DNA from 3 places in the Thalassolituus sp. ST750PaO-4 genome. Region 1 is predicted to be linked to each of the others. Evidence: predicted binding sites of a transcription regulator. Region 1 holds the regulator's gene; each other region holds the start of a gene.

Region 1 (6,430 bases):
GATCAGCTGCGGACCTTTGCCCGCATATTAGGGGTAACCCTGCATGTTGTGCCGGTGAATGGTGATCTGAACAAGGCACTTGATGGTGTACGTGACAAAAAACTGGTGTTGGTTGATAGCGCCGGGCTGGCAAGTCAGGATCCACATTTTGCTGCGCAATTGTCTATGCTTAAACAGGCCGGAGCGCGTCTGAAAAAGCTGCTGGTATTACCTCTGACCAGTCAGGGACGTTGCCTGCAGGAAAACTATGAACATTTTAAAGCGGCAGGTTTGGCGGGTTGTGTGTTTACCAAGCTGGATGAGTGTTTCAGCCTTGGGCCTGCCATGAGTGTCTCGGCGCTGACCCAGCTGCCGGTCACCCTGGTGACTGATGGACCGCACATCCCCGATGATGTGCATTATCCGGATGCTGAAAAACTGGTGAAACTGGCGGAGCAGATGGCGCGCATGGCGCGTACCCGCTGGCAGGCCGCCGAAGCCATGAGCTTCGCCACTCAGCATTCCAGTATTCAACACGGAGTATAACGACTAATGGCAAGGCATCCTGTGCAGGTCATCGCGGTCACCGGCGGTAAAGGTGGTGTCGGCAAGAGCAATGTCTCGGTCAATCTGGCTATCGCCCTGGCCGAGATGGGGCGCAGAGTCGTGGTTCTTGACGCGGATCTGGGGTTGGCAAATATCGATATTCTGCTGGGTATCAGCTCTAATAAAACCATTGAAAATGTTCTGGCGGGTGAATGTGATCTGCGTGACGTAATGGTTAAAGGGCCGGGAGGTATCCGCGTAGTGCCGGCATCTTCTGGTACGCAAAAATTATCGCAGCTGAACGCACTTGAACATGCCGGCCTGATTCAGGCCTTCAGTGATATCGGTGATGATATCGATGTGCTGATTATTGATACTGCGGCCGGAATTTCCGACAGTGTGATGAGTTTTGTCCGTGCCGCGCAGGAAGTGCTGATGGTGGTCACTGATGAACCAACCTCAATCACCGACGCCTATGCGCAGATCAAACTTCTGAATCGTGACTATGGGCTGTTCCGTTTCCGCATTGTTGCCAACATGGTCCGCACACCACAGGAAGGAAACGCTTTATTTGCCAAACTTACCAAAGTGACAGATCGTTTCCTGGAAGTGGCTATGCAGTATGTTGGCGCTATACCTCAGGACGATGCGCTTAAGCGTGCCGTGCAGCGCCAGAAAGCGGTGATCGATGCCTACCCGCGCTCCAAAGCGGCGACAGCATTCCGTGCACTGGCTAAAAAAGTGGATTCATGGCCACTGCCTTCAACACCCCGGGGGCATCTGGAGTTTTTTGTAGATCGGTTGGTTCAGGAAGCCGGGGCATAACGAGTGTCAGTAGGAAGTTGTCTGGTGTATTCCGACGTACAAAAACACGATTATGAACAGCTGGTACGTGATCATGCGACGCTGGTAAAGCGCATTGCACACCACCTTATTGGCCGTCTGCCTGACAGTGTGCAGCTTGACGATCTCATTCAGGCCGGCATGATTGGTCTGCTGGAAGCGGCACGCAAATACGATGGCGGTAAAGGTGCCAGCTTCGAAACCTACGCCGGTATCCGCATTCGTGGCGCGATGCTGGACGAGATCCGTAAAGGTGACTGGGCACCACGCTCGGTACACCGTAATTCCCGTCGTATCAGTGATGCCATTAAACAGATTGAAAGTGAAAAGGGCCGTGATGCTGAAGACAGCGAAGTCGCCGGTTTTCTGGGCATCAGTCAGGATGAATACCATGCCATCCTGAAAGACAGCGCCGGCTGCCGGCTGTTCAGTTTTGAAGAGGTTGTTGAAAAGAGCGAGTCAGGCTTCGACGTCTTTGAAGAAGAGTCCCCCAATCCGCTGGACGGTATTGAACGTGAATCCTTTCAGCGTCAACTCGCCGACGCTATCCGTCATTTACCCGAAAGGGAACAGCTGGTACTCGCCCTGTACTACGACGAGGAACTGAACCTGAAAGAAATTGGCGCCGTATTGGGTGTCAGCGAATCAAGGGTCAGTCAGCTGCACAGTCAGGCAGCTCATCGTCTGCGTGCCCGCCTTGGCGGCTGGTTGTCCTAACTCCTTCCTGTTATTGAAAAAAATCTTTTCTGAGCGCTTTGTTTCTGGATAAAGCGATAACTGTGTCTACACTAAACCTTAGGAACGACTTGGAATATAGAGAGTCGATTACTGGAGGTCGTTTTGGACAAAAACATGAAAATTCTGATCGTTGATGATTTCTCAACGATGAGACGAATCGTCAAAAATCTGTTGCGTGATCTGGGGTTTACCAATACTCAGGAAGCAGACGACGGCACAACAGCACTTCCCATGTTGCAGAATGGTGATTTCGACTTCTTAGTGACGGACTGGAACATGCCTGGCATGACAGGTCTCGACTTACTGAAGAAAGTGAGAGCCGATGATCGCCTGAAAAGTCTGCCGGTACTGATGGTGACAGCGGAAGCCAAGCGCGACCAGATTGTTGCCGCTGCTCAGGCAGGGGTTAACGGCTATGTCGTGAAACCTTTTACTGCTGCGGTACTGAAAGAAAAGATCGATAAGATCTTTGAACGTGTCGAAGGTTAACCAGGAAGACAACTTGATGGCCGGGATCAATCTGGATACCGATAACAGCGCTGTCGGCACTGAAATCAAAAACCTAGCAGAAAGCATGCTCAAGCAGCTGGAGCTTGGCGATCTCAGTAAGGCGGTAGCGTTGGTTAATAATCTCAATGAGGTTAGAGACCGCACGTTGTACAACGAAATCGGCAGACTGACCCGTGCCCTGCATGAAGCTATTAAAAATATGCGGGTTGATTCTGTCGGTGCAGCATCGGAAATTGACCATGCAACGGATAAGCTGGCCTATGTTCTGGAAATGACGGATAAATCGGCCAACCGCACCATGGATCTGGTTGATGCCGGTATGCCGCTGGCAACCGACATTCATGACCGGGCCAAAGCGTTATCTGTTGAGTGGCAGCGGTTTTTAAATAAAGAATTAAAGCCGGATGAATTCCGGGCTTTAACCAAAGACATTAATCAGTTTCTGATTGACAGTGCGAGTCAGTCCCAGCGCTTGCAGGGACAGTTATCCGATATCGTACTGGCTCAGGATTTTCAGGATTTAACCGGTCAGGTCATTCACAAAGTGGCTGCGCTGGTAACAGACGTAGAAAGCCGGCTGGTACAGCTTGTTGCCATGGCCGGCAACGTGGATTCGATTACCGGAATTGTTCATGCCGATATGGAATCGGCAGAGAAGCCGACGGAAGGCGCCAATATCGCTGCGGAGGGACCGCAGATTAATAAGTCCAGTGAAGACGTAGTTGCCAGCCAGGATGATGTTGATGACTTACTGTCCAGTCTTGGTTTTTAAAGGAGCTAACGGATGAGTTTCGATGCTGATGAAGAGATTCTCCAGGATTTTTTGGTTGAAGCCGGAGAAATTCTTGAGCTGCTCTCTGAACAACTGGTCGATCTTGAACAACGCCCACATGATAAAGACCTGCTGAATGCTATCTTTCGCGGTTTTCATACCGTTAAAGGTGGGGCTGGATTTCTGCAACTTAATCCTCTGGTGAACTGCTGCCATGCAGCGGAAAACGTCTTCGATACGCTGCGCAACGGCCATCGTACTGTCAATTCAGATCTTATGGATGTGGTACTCCAGGCGTTAGACAGCGTTAACGAAATGTTTGAAAGCGTTCGCTCCGGTGCTGCGCCTGAAGAAGCAGACCCGGAACTCATTGAGCGGCTGCATAAACTGGCATTACCTGAATCAGAAGATGAAGTTCAGAGCAGCGATCCGGAACCTGCTGCTACTGACTCTGTCGCAGAGGAACCTGTCAGCGAGTCCGGTCCTTCAGAAACAGCGCCGGCAGAAGACAGTGGTGATATTACAGACGATGAATTCGAGCAACTGCTGGATGCTCTGGACGAAGAAAAAGCGAATGCAGCTGCGGCAGAAACAGCAGATGACGATTTCTTTGATATAGGCTCCGACAGCACAGATAACAATAGTGACGAAATTACCGAAGATGAATTTGAGGCACTGCTTGATCAGATTCATGGTAAAGGTAAGCATGCTGGTGCACAGACATCGGGAACTGCAGAGCCAGAAAAAACAGAGGCTGAGCCTGTCGCTGCGTCTGCTAATGTCGCAGGTGGGGATGATCTGATCAGTGATTCGGAGTTTGAAGAATTACTTGATCGTTTGCATGGTAAAGGCAAGCATTCAAATGCCCCGGGCGCCGAGTCAGCACCTGCAGCCTCGGCGGAAAAACCAGAAGCTGAAAAACCTCCGGTCACGCCCGCTGCAGATACCAAGCCAGCTGCAAAAGCAGAAGCTAAGCCTGCGCCAAAAACAGAAGCAAAACCGGCTGCTGCGAAGGCTCCGGCAGCGGTTGAAGAAAGCAAACGTCAGGATAAAGATGCTGCCGCATCAGAAGCAACGGTACGTGTGGATACCAAACGTCTTGACGACATCATGAATATGGTTGGCGAGTTGGTGCTGGTTCGTAACCGTCTGGTTCGTTTGGGACTGAAAAGTACCGATGAGTCGATGGCTAAGGCGGTCGCTAATCTGGATGTGGTAACCGGTGATTTACAGGCATCCGTCATGAAAACCCGGATGCAGCCAATCAAGAAAGTATTTGGCCGTTTTCCCCGGGTTGTCCGCGATCTTGCCCGCCAACTGAAAAAAGAAATTAATCTGGAATTACGCGGCGAAGAAACGGATCTGGATAAAAACCTGGTCGAAGCTCTGGCCGATCCATTGGTTCACCTTGTGCGAAATGCAGTGGATCATGGTGTGGAAATGCCGGACGTGCGTGAAAAAAATGGTAAACCACGGGTCGGTACTGTTGTTCTTTCTGCAGAGCAGGAAGGGGACCATATTCTGCTGATTATTCAGGACGATGGCGGCGGTATGGATGCCGATGTTCTGCGCCGGAAAGCGGTAGAAAAAGGCGTTATGGATCAGGATGCCGCTGATCGTCTGACCGAAAACGAATGCTTTAACCTGATTTTTGCGCCGGGTTTTTCCACCAAAGAGCAGATATCTGATGTATCCGGCCGTGGTGTCGGTATGGATGTTGTTAAAACAAAAATTTCTCAGCTGAATGGCACTATTAATATTGATTCCCGTCCCGGTGTAGGTACAGGAATCCGGATTAAAGTACCACTGACTCTGGCTATTATGCCGACGTTAATGGTCATGCTGAAAAATCAGGCTTTTGCTTTCCCACTGGTTAGCGTCAACGAAATTTTCCACCTCGATCTGACTAAGACAAATATTGTTGATGGTCAGGAAGTGGTGGTTGTACGCGAAAAACCAATACCGTTATTTCATCTGAAACGCTGGCTTATTAAAGGTGAAGCCTATGCCAAAGCCGATGAAACAGCGCATGTTGTTGTGGTTTCGGTGGGTACGAAACGTGTCGGTTTTGTAGTTGACCAGCTGATTGGCCAGGAAGAGGTTGTTATTAAACCTTTGGGTAAAATGTTGCACGGTACGGCAGGTATGGCGGGAGCAACGATTACAGGTGACGGTCGGATTGCACTTATTCTGGATATACCGAGTATGCTTACCCGCTATGCATCCTCCCGGCATTCCAGTGCAGCATAAAGTCTACAACGACTAAGGAAGAGTTGATTTCATGAGTATCCGTGTTCTGGTCGTCGATGATTCCGGATTTTTTCGCCGCCGTGTAACTGACATCATTAATGCAGACGGCCGTATGGAAGTTGTCGGGGTCGCATCTAATGGCCTTGAAGCCATTGAGATGAATGAATCTCTGAAGCCTGATGTTATTACCATGGATTATGAAATGCCGGTCATGGATGGCATTACCGCGGTGCGTAATATCATGCAGCGGCGTCCGGTACCTGTTTTGATGTTTTCTTCACTTACGTTCGAAGGCGCACGGGTTACGCTGGATGCTCTGGATGCTGGTGCATTAGATTTTTTGCCCAAGAATTTTGATCAGATTGCTAAAGATGCAGTTCAGATTAAGCGGGCACTGACCGATAAAATTGCTGCCGTTGCACGTAGCCAGACTAAAGTGACAACGGTTCAGGCTGTCCGGCCTGCGGTGCGTGGGCGTCTGACTCAGACGGAGCTGGTTGTTATCGGCACATCAACCGGCGGGCCTGCAGCTCTGCAGACATTGTTTAAAAATATCCCCGGCAGTTTCAAAACACCGATTATTATTGTGCAGCATATGCCGGGATCTTTTACCAAAGCTTTCGCTGAGCGTTTGAATTCTCTCAGTCCCCTGATTGTTAAAGAAGCGGCTGATGGCGATAAAATTGAAGCAGGTCATGTTTATGTTGCTCCTGGTGGTATGCAGCTGATGGTGGATCGGCGTGCCGGCGGTGTTATTCATATCCGGGAAAGCGACGAAAGGGTCAACTACCG
Region 2 (6,430 bases), on a different contig from region 1:
CTTTGGCTGTACAAACAGCGAATGTAAGAACACCCGCAAATTATTGAAGAGCGGCGAAGCGGCACCTCCGAAAATGGACGCGATTGCCATGCCGGAATTGAAATGTCAGAAAGTAGACGACACCTACGTTCTGCGTGACGGTGCAACCGGTTTATTCCTGGCGGCCAGCCAGTTCCCGAAAAAACGCGAAACCCGTGCACCACTGGTTGAAGAACTGCTTCCTCATCAGGCCGAACTGCCGCAGAAATACCATTTCCTGCTGGATGCTCCGCGTCAGGATCCGGAAGGCAATCCGGCCATCATCCGTTACAGCCGCAAAACCAAAGAGCAGTATGTAATGACTGAAAAAGACGGCAAAGCCACCAGCTGGTCGGCCTATTACGTCGATAATAAATGGGTTGAGCACGACAAGAAAAAAGCACCCGCCAAAAAGGCCGACAAAGCCTGATTCACACCAATGTCTGGGGAAAGTGTCGGTTAATTTGATACTTTTCCCGGATTTTTCCGCAAAATATTCATTGCTATGTTCGGATCTCCACTCAAGGAGAGACGACTATGCAATGGATAAAGCACGCACTATTTTCTGTCTGCCTGATTCTGGGCACCCTCAGCGTACAGGCAGCAGAAACCAGCAAGCCAGACGGTAATACGGTAAAAGCCGTTAATATCAACACCGCCACCGCGGAACAACTCAGCCAGCTTGACGGTATTGGTAAAGCGAAAGCGGAAGCCATTATTGTATACCGCCAACAACATGGTCAGTTTAAATCACTGGACGACATCACTCAGGTTAAAGGAATCGGCAAAGCCATCCTTGATAAAAACCGTTCCATGCTGGCACTGGAATAAAATATAAAAAACAGCGCATAAAAAGCGCACAAAAAAAGAGCCGCTATGCGGCTCTTTTTCTCAGATATTTTCTGTTTATCGGTCAGTCTGTTACCAAACAATTCCCCCACTCGCAGCGTACCAGCAGGTAGCTGTTATCCGGGCAACGGGCATCATACACCTCATGCGGCCAGGCATTTTTCAGCAGGTGAACTTCTGCACCGGAACAACCATTGCGCTTCGCCATTTTTTCTACCACATAAAAAGAGCGGCCATACACTTTTCCGGTTTTTTGCTCAACGGCCGCACGCTTTAAATTCAGATCCGTACCATCACGCTGTGAGCGTCGCTGTAAATTTACCAGTGATTCGTACACTTTATCCTGGCTGCGCAGGTCGCGTTCGCCCTGGTTATATTGTGATAACACCCGTAAACAGAGGTCTTCTTTATCACCACTGGCACTCAGCAATTCCTGCACTTCGGCCTCTGCCGTCTCAACCACCTGCCAGGTCAGGGCCATCGCCATGCGGGCACCGGTTTCAGTACGGTCATCGGTTACATGAATAATATCGTAGGCCAGTCCAAAATCGGCGCTCTCGACAAAGGCACCGTTACGCTGCCACCAGTTTTGCTTCGCGGTATAGGCTGCCTGCTTGGCTTTGGCGCTGACATCATCACAGGCATCGACCCAGGTGCGCAGTGTGGTATCGGTCTGCAGCGCGTAATAAACCGCCTCTCCGGTGGGTGACAGCTGAGTGCTGGAGCAGCCTTGTAACAGCGCCAGCGAAGCCAGGATCAGTCCAGATAAAATCCGCATGGTAATCATCCTTTTATTCAGAAATTGGTTCAGGTTGAGCACTGCTCTGCAGCCAGTTCAGCAGTTGCGTCTCATCGAAGGGCCAGTCAAGTTCGGCCCCGTTTTGTTCGTTCAGCAGCACCGGAATTCGCAAACCATAGCGTTCCACCAGCGCTTCTGTTTCAGCAATATCTTCGACATAAACATCGAGGGAAATCTGGCCGGCGACATTCACAATAACAGCTTGTGCCAAATCACACAGATGACAGGCCTCAGTGCCAAATAAAACCAGAGCCATCAGGCAGTTCCAGTAAAAACAGACAGGGGGAAGTATAGCGGTTAGCACCGGGGCATGACAAAAAGTCTGCCCCTGAGAAGCGGAGAAAGGAAAACTACGGTCGGGCTTTGTTACCAAGCAATGAGTTCAATCCCTCATGGAAAGACTTCCAGACCGGCAAACGCTCTTCTTCCGGCAACAACTGGTTTACCAGATCCTGCAAGGTCTGCGGCGCATCTGCCAGAGGGCTGGCTTTTTCCAGTGCAGCCATATAAGCATCCACATAAGACGCCAGCGGTGCTTTCAGCGATTCCAGCTCTGGTGTAGGTAACTGCGGCTGAACACTGGCATAGGCTTTGGTTGAGGTCGCAACCGTTTGCTGAGTCAGATTAAGACTCATCGCCGCCAGCTGGCTGCCATCAAAGCCAAGGTCCATTGCCTGTCCCAATGCCGCACCGATATCACCGGCAAAGAAACGCTCACTCAGTGACTGTACATCATCAAACAGGCCAGCCAGCGCCGTCCGCTCGGCATCACTCAGGCTGCCATTCACTTCCATACTCCAGTTTTGCTGAGCCGAAGCCTGCAGACTGAAAGCCGAATTACCCTGCCCATCCTGGCTGATTGACGTGCTGAGACTGCTGCCCTGAGAGAAACTTACCGTCACCCGGTCGCCTTCCTGGGTCAGGACCTGCAGAGACAACTCATTAGCCACGCTGAGCGAGCTTTTACTGGCAAGCAACGCCCGACTCTGTTCTGCCGGTCGGGCGAGCTGATCCAGACCGTCATCGACCAGCTGACGTCCAGCGGCAATCTGGCCTTTTAATTCGTCATCCAGCAGCCCCATACCGTCCAGCATCTCTGTTGCCTGGGCATAACCTTTGGCAATGCCTTCACGGGCGGCCTGCAGGCGCTGATCGATGCGGCTCTGATCTGCCCCCTGGGAACGCAGCTGGTTAATACCATTTTGTACATGGCGCAGGATGGCTGAAGCGGTTTCCTCCGGGCTCTGTTTTTTATCCAGCTGAACAACGCCGGGAAGTGCCTTAGCCAGGGATTCGGCGGCTGCACCCTGTTTTACATCGCTGGCAGAAGCTCCGGCCTTTTTACTGCCCTCAGGATTCTGGGTGCCGTAATTCCGGTATTGCGAGGGGGTAATTGTGATTGCCATATAGCCTCCGCTCAGACTGTGTTGCTGTTCTTTGGGTTATCGGCCAGAACAGCCGGAAATTGAACCCTGTGACAGTTTAGTCAGTAAACAAAAAAAGCCCGCAACTGGCGGGCTTTTTTTGTTTGCGCTAACAGGCTGATAAAAGTACAGGCCTGCAAGTCAGTAGCAGACAGCGCCCTGATGATAGTCGTAGCTGAAATCCAGTTTCCAGCAAACTTTATTACGCTCGATCTCATTCATGATGTGATCCGGGTGCTCATTCAGCAACTGCATGATTTTAAATGTTTTATACGCTGCATGCAGAGCATTCTGATCAAGGGCGATGACTTCTTCTTTACTCATAATTCCCTGATTGAGCAGGGCCTGACGCCATTCAGCAACGTCCTGAGTCTGCATCATGTGCTCAACCAAGGGTTGAATCAGTGATAATTTCTGCGTCTGGCTCATAACAAATCCTCCGAATAAAAACCCGATTACAATGGCTCAGGCACACGAAGAAAACCAGATCAAAAAATGAACACTATTATGACAATAAGTTAAAGATTCACGACGACTGAAAGCATTACCTTGCAAGAAAAGGCTAATCAGCCCGCTTCATAACTGTTTGCGCTGATTGCGGTACTCAACCGGTGTCTGGCTGGTCCAGCGTTTAAATGCCCTGTAGAAAGTACTCGGTTCAGAAAAACCGGTAAGGTAGACAATCTCGTCGATACTCTCATCGGTACCGGATAACAGACGTTTAGCCAGGTTGCAGCGGTAGTCTGCCAGCAACTGATTGAAGTTAGTGCCCGCTTCCGCCAGACGGGTACGTAATGTGCGGGATTTAATGTCCAGCCGCTCCGCGACATCTTCCAGACTGACCTGTCCCGTTTCCAGAATTTCGCCGAAGACCCTGTATACCCTGGTCACAATATCCTGACGCTCCAGCTTGGCCACATGCTCAATCGCCAGTTTTTCGTGCAGCTGCAGCAGTTCCGGCTCAGCATGGGAAGACGGCATATCCAGCAGCTGGGTATTGAAATAAATACGGTTGTCATCCTGTTCAAACAGAACCGGACAGGCAAAAATCCGCTCATGCTCCGTACTGTCAGCCGGTTTTTCATGGCTGAAATGAACGCAGGATGGCACAAAGGCATCATCGGTTACATAACGGAAGAAACGGATCAGGCCAAGCGCCATGCATTCATTCAGATGGCGCAGGCCGGCCACACGGTCGCTGGCACTCTCGACCAGAATATATGCCTGATCGCCTTCCGTGCCGGTACTGGCCTGGGAAGCATCGCTGAGCAGGCGCTGATAATTCAGTGCTCTTTTCAACCCCTCACCAAAGGTCGGACTGGACAGAAACAGGTACTGAAGCACCTGTCCCTTATATACAGGCATATGTTCGCCAAGATGCAGACCGATATCAGCATCCTGGCTGACCTCTTCCAGCACATGCCAAAAGATCAGCTGAGCTTCGTGTGGCGTGCGGATATTCCTGTCTGCCAGCAACTCAGGGGTAACCCCCAAACGCGCAAACACCGCATCCACATCCAACCCCATTTTCAGCATGGCCTGATGAGCCAGCTGGATCATGACGCCAGAGTCACGCAGTTCTGTCATTCCACCGGACATAAGTCGTTGAAATTCCTGATGAGTGTTGGCGAATTCTGCCAGATAAACAGGCCGCTGCAAGTCCTATTGACCAAACTGACGCAGCACACGAAGTGGCTGCGCCAATGGCCCTCTGCAAGCTGCCTCTATACTCCCCTTTCTCACCCTTGTCTGATCAGAATATTAATTAAGGACACCGTGGCCATGACTCAAGCTATACGCATGCAATTCAGTGCGACTCCGGGAACTCTGAGCCAATACGCCCGGGCGCTGCTGGCACGTGGCGCCGGCCAGCGTGATATACAGATGCCTGATATTGAAGCTCTGCTGGTTGGTGTGAAAGCGCGCCCGGAGCGGGTAGCGGCTTACGCCAGCGTCTGCGGCTTCCGCACTCAGACATCCTTGCTGCCGCTGACCTACCCACACGTACTGGCATTCCCGCTGCACATGGAGCTGATGCTGCATAAGCAATTTCCTCTCGCCCTCATGGGGCTGGTGCATATCCGCAATGAGATCACTCAATACCGGGCCATTCGCCAGGAAGAGAAACTGGATATCCGCTGTCATTTTTCCGGAAGCACAAAAACCGATAAAGGGCTGGAGTTTGATATTCATACCGAAATAACCATCGGCGGTGAAAAAGTCTGGGAATCAGTCAGTACCAATCTGGCGCGCATGCGCAGCACTGAAGCCAAGGGAGCGAAAAAAGAGCGACCACCACTGGCCAGCTTCGCCACCATAGAACGCTGGACGCTGCACAGTAATCTGGGTCGGCGCTATGCGCGGGTTTCCGGTGATTCCAATCCCATTCACCTCTACGCTCTGTCAGCCAAACTGTTCGGTTTCAAAAGCCACATTGCCCATGGTATGTGGAGCAAAGCCCGTACAGCGGCGGCACTGCAACCCCTGCTGCACAGCGACGCTTGTCGCCTGACGACTGAATTTAAGCTGCCGGTCTTCCTGCCATCCGCTGTCGAATTGCACTACAACCTGCATGAAACACTCAGCAGTGATCAGCCAAACAACGCTGGCATCGACTTCGAGCTGCGCAGCGTCCGAGGCGAAAAGGTTCATATGAAAGGACGGATTGAGAAAATCTGAAGAGACAGAAGCAGCCTTCAGGCTCAGCCATGCTGAGCCTGAGCGGCCATCCCCGTCAGCCAGCATTCGGCCTCATCACGCTGATCAAAGCGTTGCACCGGATAAGCGGGAGCATGATAACTGAGAAACATCGCCGTCAGATGACGCAGCATAAAAGAGTCGCCCACAATCGCCAGCGCTGTTGTGGTACGCAGAAGGTCGGGGTGTGAAGCGAAAAGCTGCACCTCGAAATCAACGGTAAGAATATCCTGCCCCAACAGTAATACAGGTCGCTTGCGCTGCCCCGCAATCCGCCCATGAGCATTGTGCATAAAACGGACAAGGTCGATCGTCAGATGGCTGAAGCCGTGAAGGTCGTGGTAGACAATGCCGTTTTCTCCCAGCCAGGTAGCTGGCTTTGCCGGAGAATTCACACCTCGAATTGTCATATTAACCGTAGTTTTAAGAATTGATTTTCATAAACGATAGCAAAATTCGCCGGAAAATAAAGGCAATTATTGCCATATTTTCCAATATCAGAGGCTCATCGGACAGACTTAATGACAAATAGGCCTATATCTCCCGGACCTCCATCCACAGTGCGCTCTGCCAGACGCACTCCAGAACGTTCAGCTGCTGCATCCGGCTGCGGTTTTATAACGTAAATTGCCCGAAGAGTGGC
Region 3 (6,430 bases), on a different contig from region 1:
CCATAAAAAAACTCCGGGCAAAACCCGGAGTTTTTTTAATCGCCAGCAGCTGACTGCGCCTGACTTCAGTACCACCTGATTTCAGCATCAGCTGCCAGCAAAGGCTGGGGTCATTATTTCAGATCATAACGATCCGCATTCATAACCTTCACCCAGGCTTTAACAAAGTCTTTTACAAACTTCTCTTTATTATCGTCCTGTGCGTACACCTCGGCGTAAGAACGCAGGATGGAGTTGGAACCAAACACCAGGTCGACACGGGTCGCTGTCCATTTCACATCGCCGCTTTTACGCTCAACGATGTTGTAGGAGTTTTTACCTGTTGGCTTCCAGCTGTAGGCCATGTCGGTGAGGTTCACAAAGAAGTCGTTGCTTAATACGCCTTCTTTAGCGGTGAACACACCGTGTTTGCTGCCGCCGTGGTTGGTGCCGAGTACGCGCATACCGCCGACCAGTGCGGTCATTTCTACGGCGGTAAGACCCATCAGTTGCGCGCGGTCGAGCAGCAGCTCTTCCGGCATTACTGTGTAGTCTTTTTTCACCCAGTTGCGGAAACCATCGTGGATCGGTTCCAGCGGTTCAAAGGATGCTGCGTCGGTCATCTCGTCGGTGGCATCACCACGGCCCGGTGCGAACGGCACAACAATATCCACGCCACCGTCTTTGGCGGCTTTTTCAACCGCGGCGCTGCCGCCCAGTACAATCAGGTCGGCCATGCTGACGGGTTTGCTTAAACCGGCCTGAATGCCTTCCAGTACTTTGAGTACTTTCTGCAGGCGCGCAGGTTCGTTGCCTTCCCAGTCCTTTTGCGGCGCCAGACGGATGCGGCCGCCGTTGGCCCCACCACGGTAATCGGAACCACGGAAGGTGCGGGCGCTGTCCCAGGCGGTGGCAACCAGCTCTGATACGCTCAGACCAGAGGCCAGAATTCTGGCTTTAATGTCGGCTACTTCGGCGTCGCTCAGGGTGTAGTTCACCGCCGGCACCGGGTCTTGCCAGATCAGGTCTTCGGCCGGTACGTCGGCACCGAGGTAACGGCTTTTCGGACCTAAATCGCGGTGGGTCAGTTTGAACCAGGCGCGGGCAAACACGTCTTCGAAGTAGGCCTGATCGTTACGGAAACGCTCGGCTATTTTGCGGTATTCCGGGTCGATCTTCAGTGCCATATCGGCGTCGGTCATCATCGGGATGCAGCGGATGGACGGATCTTCGACATCCACGGGCATATCTTCTTCGGCAATGTTCACCGGCTGATACTGGTGGGCACCGGCCGGGCTTTTGGTCAGTTCCCAGTCGTATTTAAACAGCAGGTCGAAGTAGCCGTTATCCCATTGTGTTGGCTTGCTGGTCCAGGCACCTTCGATACCGCTGGTGACGGTATCGCGGCCAATACCGCGGCCTTTGTGGTTGTTCCAGCCGAGGCCCTGTTCGTCAACGTCGGCGCCTTCCGGGGCAGGCCCAAGGTTGGCGGCATCGCCATTGCCGTGTGCTTTACCCACGGTGTGGCCACCGGCGGTTAAGGCAACGGTTTCTTCGTCGTTCATGGCCATACGCTCGAAGGTGACGCGCATATCCTGAGCGGTTTTCAGCGGATCGGGGTTACCATCCACGCCTTCCGGGTTTACATAGATCAGGCCCATCATCACGGCGGCTAATGGGTTCTCTAGATCGCGCTGACCGCTGTACCTTGTTCCTTCGCTGCCGCTTGGCGCCAGCCATTCTTTTTCTGAACCCCAGTAGGTGTCTTTTTCCGGATGCCAGATGTCTTCACGGCCACCGGCGAAACCGAAGGTTTTAAAGCCCATGGATTCATAGGCCATATTACCGGCAAGAATCATCAGGTCGGCCCAGGAAATCTTGTTGCCGTATTTCTTTTTCAGTGGCCATAACAGACGACGGGCTTTGTCGAGGTTGCCGTTATCCGGCCAGCTGTTCAGCGGTGCAAAACGCTGGTTACCGGTGTTGGAACCACCACGGCCATCGGTTGTGCGGTAAGAGCCGGCGCTGTGCCAGGCCATACGGATCATCAGGCCGCCGTAATGGCCCCAGTCGGCTGGCCACCAGTCCTGGCTGTCGGTCATCAGGGCTTTCAGGTCGCTTTTCAGGGCTTCGAGATCGAGCTTTTTGAATTCTTCGGCGTAGTTGAAATCGTCGCCCAGAGGATTGGTCTTGCTGTCGTGCTGATGGAGGATGTCCAGATTCAGTGCGTTGGGCCACCAGGCCATATTGTCGTTGCCGGACGTGGTGTTACCACCATGCATGACCGGGCAGGTGCCTGCTGGCTTTCCCTGATTACTGTTACTCATAAGTATCTCCTTGATTGACCGGTTGGCCGGCGCTCCCATTGTGGAAGGTTGTGGAAGTCTGTGCCGGTAGTGACTGTACAGATACAGACTAGGGGAGAAGCGCACGCTTGCCGAATTAGTTGTGGCAATACGTTCCTTAGTCAAAAGCTATCGAACTTTTTAAAAGAAAGGATTACTGACTATCGTTAAGCCGTCGAAGGAGATGAGGGCAGCAGGTTGAGGGAGTCAGGTTGGTGAGTCAGGCTGGTTTGTCGGTAGGGGTTGCTGAAATCTGTTACGGGGTTGGCAATGTGCCGGGTCAGGCAAACACAACAGCGACAGCCGCAGATAAAACACCTGCCCCGGATGGGGCAGGCCGATAACGCTCAGTCGAGCAGGAACTCCTGCCATTCGCTGAGCAGTTCTTTAAAGTCGTCGAGGCCACAGGCGGCAAAGGATTCGGCGTCGTAAAACTCCAGATCTTCGCCTTCCAGCTCCTCCAGTGAATGATCCTGCAGCAGTACCAGGGCAATGACTTCGGCATCGTCACGGGTCAGACGCAGTAAGAAATCGCGCCCCTGCCACTGAAATTCACTCTGTTGGCCTTGTTCCAGACTGCTGACAGCCTGCAACAGACGGCTCAGCTGCTCGGTATCGGCACCCAGTTCGTCGGTGAGCCAGAGGCCAAAGGCTTCGTGGTCCATCGACAGGCGTGCGCAGGGCAGCTGGCGTTCATTGTAGAAAAAACGGTAATCCATAAAGGGTCTTCGTGTGGTCAGTCGTTGTCGTCACTCAGGTCGGCGCCAGCCAGTGGCCAGCCGCCCAGATCTTTGTAGCGATTGATAATAAAGCAGAACAGTTCGGCGGTTTTGTAGGTGTCGTAAGCGGCACTGTGCGCAGCGCTGTTGTCAAAATCGATGCCGGCCATTTTGCACGACTTGGCCAGCACGGTATGACCGAGGGCCAGTGCGGCAATGGAGGCGGTATCGAAGGACGAAAACGGGTGGAACGGATCGCGCTTGATATCGTTGCGGGCGACGGCGGCACGCAGGAAACCATGATCGAAGTGGGCGTTATGGCCGACCAGTACGGCGCGGTTACAGCCGTTGGCTTTGATCTCGCGGCGTACGGTCTGGAACATGGCGGTCAGGGCGTCGATCTCAAATTCGGCATCGCGTTCGGGGTCGAACGGATCGATGCCGGTAAAATCGAGGGCTTCCTGCTGCAGGTTGGCACCATCAAAGGGATGAATATTGGCGCTCAGGGTTTCATTCGGATGCAGATAGCCATCCTCATCCATGCGCAGTGTGACCATGGCGATTTCCAACAGGGCGTCGGTTTCGGCATCGAAGCCGCCGGTTTCAACATCGACAACCACGGGTAAAAATCCGCGGAAGCGCTGTGCCATCATGGTTTTTTCCTGTTTCTCTTCACTCACCCTCAGTACTCCAGTTTCCAGCGCAGGGTTTCGCCGGCACGCAGCGGCACAATAACATCTTTGCCAAACGGCAGTTCGGCCGGCGCCTGCCAGTCTTGTTTGATCAGGGTAATTTCGTCGCTGTTACGCGCCAGACCGTAGAAGTCCGGGCCGTAATGGCTGGCAAAGCCTTCCAGCTTATCCAGCGCACCGAGGTCTTCGAAGATTTCGGCATACAGCTCAATGGCGGCGTAGGCGGTAAAACAGCCGGCACAACCACAGGCGTTTTCTTTGGCGCCTTTGGCGTGTGGCGCACTGTCGGTGCCGAGGAAGAATTTGCTGTTGCCGCTGGCGACCACATCCTGCAGCGCCTGCTGGTGAATGTTGCGCTTCAGAATCGGCAGGCAGTAGAAGTGCGGCTTAATTCCGCCAACCAGCATGTGATTACGGTTGTAGGCCAGATGCTGCACGGTGATGGTGGCGGCAACGTTGCTGCCCTGGCTTTGTACAAACTCGGCAGCGTCTTTGGTGGTGATGTGTTCAACCACCACTTTTAAGGTCGGATGACGGCTGACCAGCGGTGCCAGAATGGTGTCGAGGAATTCTTTTTCGCGGTCGAATATGTCGATGTGGTTCTGGGTGACTTCACCGTGCACCAGCAGCGGCATGCCGTTTTCGGCCAGCGCAGCGGCGATATCATCGAGCTTGCCGAGATCGGTAACACCGGAAGCGGAGTTAGTGGTCGCTCCGGCCGGATACAGCTTAACGGCTACAATGTTACCGGCTGCCTTGGCTTCAGTAATCATTTCCGGGGTGGTATTGTCGGTTAAGTACAGCACCATTAACGGGTTAAAGGTCAGGCCCTGCGGTACGCGCGACAGGATGCGGTCGCGGTATTCCAGTGCCTGTTCGGCATTCATCACCGGTGGCTGCAGGTTTGGCATGATGATGGCGCGGCCCATCACCCGGGCGGTGGCAGGCACGGTATGTTGCAGCACGGCGCCATCGCGTACGTGCAGGTGCCAGTCGTCGGGGCGGGTAATGGTCAAACGGTCAGTCATGCTCTTCAACCTTCAGCTAAAATTGATGGGGCATTGTACCGAAAGCAGCCTTTAACCGCTTAATTTTTCTCGGAATTGGCCGATAACTCAGGAACAGCCCCGAATTTAACAGCCTCAACCGGATGTCTATGCACAAACTAATTGCCTTAAGCTGCATGTTGCTCAGCGCTTTCTGCCAGGCGGATGCGGCGCTGGACTACGGCGGTGACATTGAAACTACCGACTGGTCGGTCAGTGGTTCGGTATTTGAGTGCCGTTTTGAGCAGACGCTGGCCGGGTATGGCCGCGCGGTGTTCTATCACGAGGCCGGCGAGGACGTTACTTTTCAGCTCGAAACCCTGAAGAACCTGATGTCGTACAGCCAGGCACGGGTCAGTATCCTGCCACCGCCCTGGCAGCCGGGAGTAAAAAGCGAAGATCTGGGTGTGGCGCGGATTGTAAAAGACACGCCGAATCTGAGTCTGGACGCCACCCGCACCAATCAGTTTCTGCATGCCTTGCTGGAAGGCAAATGGCCTGCCATCAGCCACAAAACCTATTACGATCAGAACCGCTTTGTAAAAGTGCACCTGTCGGCGGTGTCGTTTCCACAGTTTTATCTGGATTATCTGGAGTGTGTAAAACAGCTGCTGCCGGTTAATTACCGGCAGGTGGCGCGCTCGAAGGTGCTGTTTGCCAGTGGTGAAGAGCAGATCGATGCCCCCGATATGAAAATTCTCGACCGCATTATTTTTTACATAAAGCATGATCCGCGCATTTTTGCCGTGTATCTGGACGGTCATTCTGACAACGTTGGCCGCCGTTACGATAACCGCCAGACGTCCAAGGCGCGGGTTGAGGATGTGGAACGTTACTTTATAAAGCAGGGCATCGATCCGGAAATGGTGACCACCCGTTTTCATGGTGACCGTTATCCGGTGGCCAGCAACAAAACCGCCGCCGGACGCGCCGAAAACCGCCGTGTAACCATCCGCATCGAACAGCGGGAAGATATGCCGATACCGGATAATCTGCTGTTTAAACCGAAGGTCCGCACCCAGACTACCGCCAGCGGCGACTGATACCCGCCGCGCTTTCTTTATTGCTCTTTTTAGTCCTCTTTCTTTACTGCTCTTTCTTTGTCCTTTGGGTACGCCTGTTGGCTATCCCGTGCACAATCAGTACAATACCGCCCCTTTCGTTATTGCTATCCGCCGGTACGGGCTGTTTGCCCCCTGTGCGGCCAATCATCATCCTGGAGAATACCCATGTCAGACATCAAGAAAGTGGTGCTGGCCTATTCCGGTGGTCTGGATACGTCCGTGATCGCCAAATGGCTGCAAGAAGAATACAAGTGTGAAGTCGTAACCTTTACTGCTGACCTGGGCCAGGGCGAAGAAGTTGAACCGGCACGCGCCAAGGCTGAAGCTCTGGGTATCAAAGAAATCTTCATCGACGACCTGCGTGAAGAGTTTGCCCGTGACTTCGTATTCCCGATGTTCCGCGCCAACACCATTTACGAAGGTGAATACCTGCTGGGTACCTCGATTGCCCGTCCGCTGATCGCCAAGCGTCTGATCGAAATTGCCAACGCCACCGGCGCTGATGCCATTGCCCACGGTGCAACCGGTAAAGGTAATGATCAGGTGCGTTTCGAACTGGGTGCCTACGCCCTGAAACCAGGCGTA

Evidence for each region. Region 1 encodes FliA, which starts transcription of late flagellar genes. Its sites were predicted from a motif close to CTAAAGTTNNNNNNNNNNCNGCCGATA; they were not measured.
Region 2: HUF18_RS07630 (DUF5610 domain-containing protein) is a predicted target of FliA. The motif match lies at 3,110-3,136, and genes of this name have one in related genera.
Region 3: HUF18_RS07015 (flagellar protein MotY) is a predicted target of FliA. The motif match lies at 4,822-4,848, and genes of this name have one in related genera.

Annotation. Positions count from the first base shown of each region.
Region 1 is NZ_JABVCB010000013.1:861,864-868,293, forward strand. It holds gene flhF (flagellar biosynthesis protein FlhF) at 1-525, shown strand, start outside; gene HUF18_RS19365 (MinD/ParA family protein) at 532-1,350, shown strand; gene HUF18_RS19370 (RNA polymerase sigma factor FliA) at 1,354-2,085, shown strand; gene cheY (chemotaxis response regulator CheY) at 2,221-2,595, shown strand; gene HUF18_RS19380 (protein phosphatase CheZ) at 2,612-3,388, shown strand; gene HUF18_RS19385 (chemotaxis protein CheA) at 3,401-5,638, shown strand; gene HUF18_RS19390 (protein-glutamate methylesterase/protein-glutamine glutaminase) at 5,670-6,430, shown strand, end outside.
Region 2 is NZ_JABVCB010000007.1:387,987-394,416, reverse strand. It holds gene topA (type I DNA topoisomerase) at 1-448, shown strand, start outside; gene HUF18_RS07645 (ComEA family DNA-binding protein) at 556-849, shown strand; gene HUF18_RS07640 (hypothetical protein) at 932-1,645, opposite strand; gene HUF18_RS07635 (glutaredoxin family protein) at 1,659-1,922, opposite strand; gene HUF18_RS07630 (DUF5610 domain-containing protein) at 2,017-3,072, opposite strand; gene HUF18_RS07625 (hypothetical protein) at 3,232-3,519, opposite strand; gene HUF18_RS07620 (AraC family transcriptional regulator) at 3,667-4,689, opposite strand; gene HUF18_RS07615 (MaoC family dehydratase) at 4,873-5,769, shown strand; gene HUF18_RS07610 (STAS/SEC14 domain-containing protein) at 5,793-6,197, opposite strand.
Region 3 is NZ_JABVCB010000007.1:243,233-249,662, forward strand. It holds gene katG (catalase/peroxidase HPI) at 114-2,306, opposite strand; gene HUF18_RS07000 (UPF0231 family protein) at 2,672-3,043, opposite strand; gene rnt (ribonuclease T) at 3,061-3,693, opposite strand; gene pyrC (dihydroorotase) at 3,726-4,763, opposite strand; gene HUF18_RS07015 (flagellar protein MotY) at 4,892-5,824, shown strand; gene HUF18_RS07020 (argininosuccinate synthase) at 6,011-6,430, shown strand, end outside.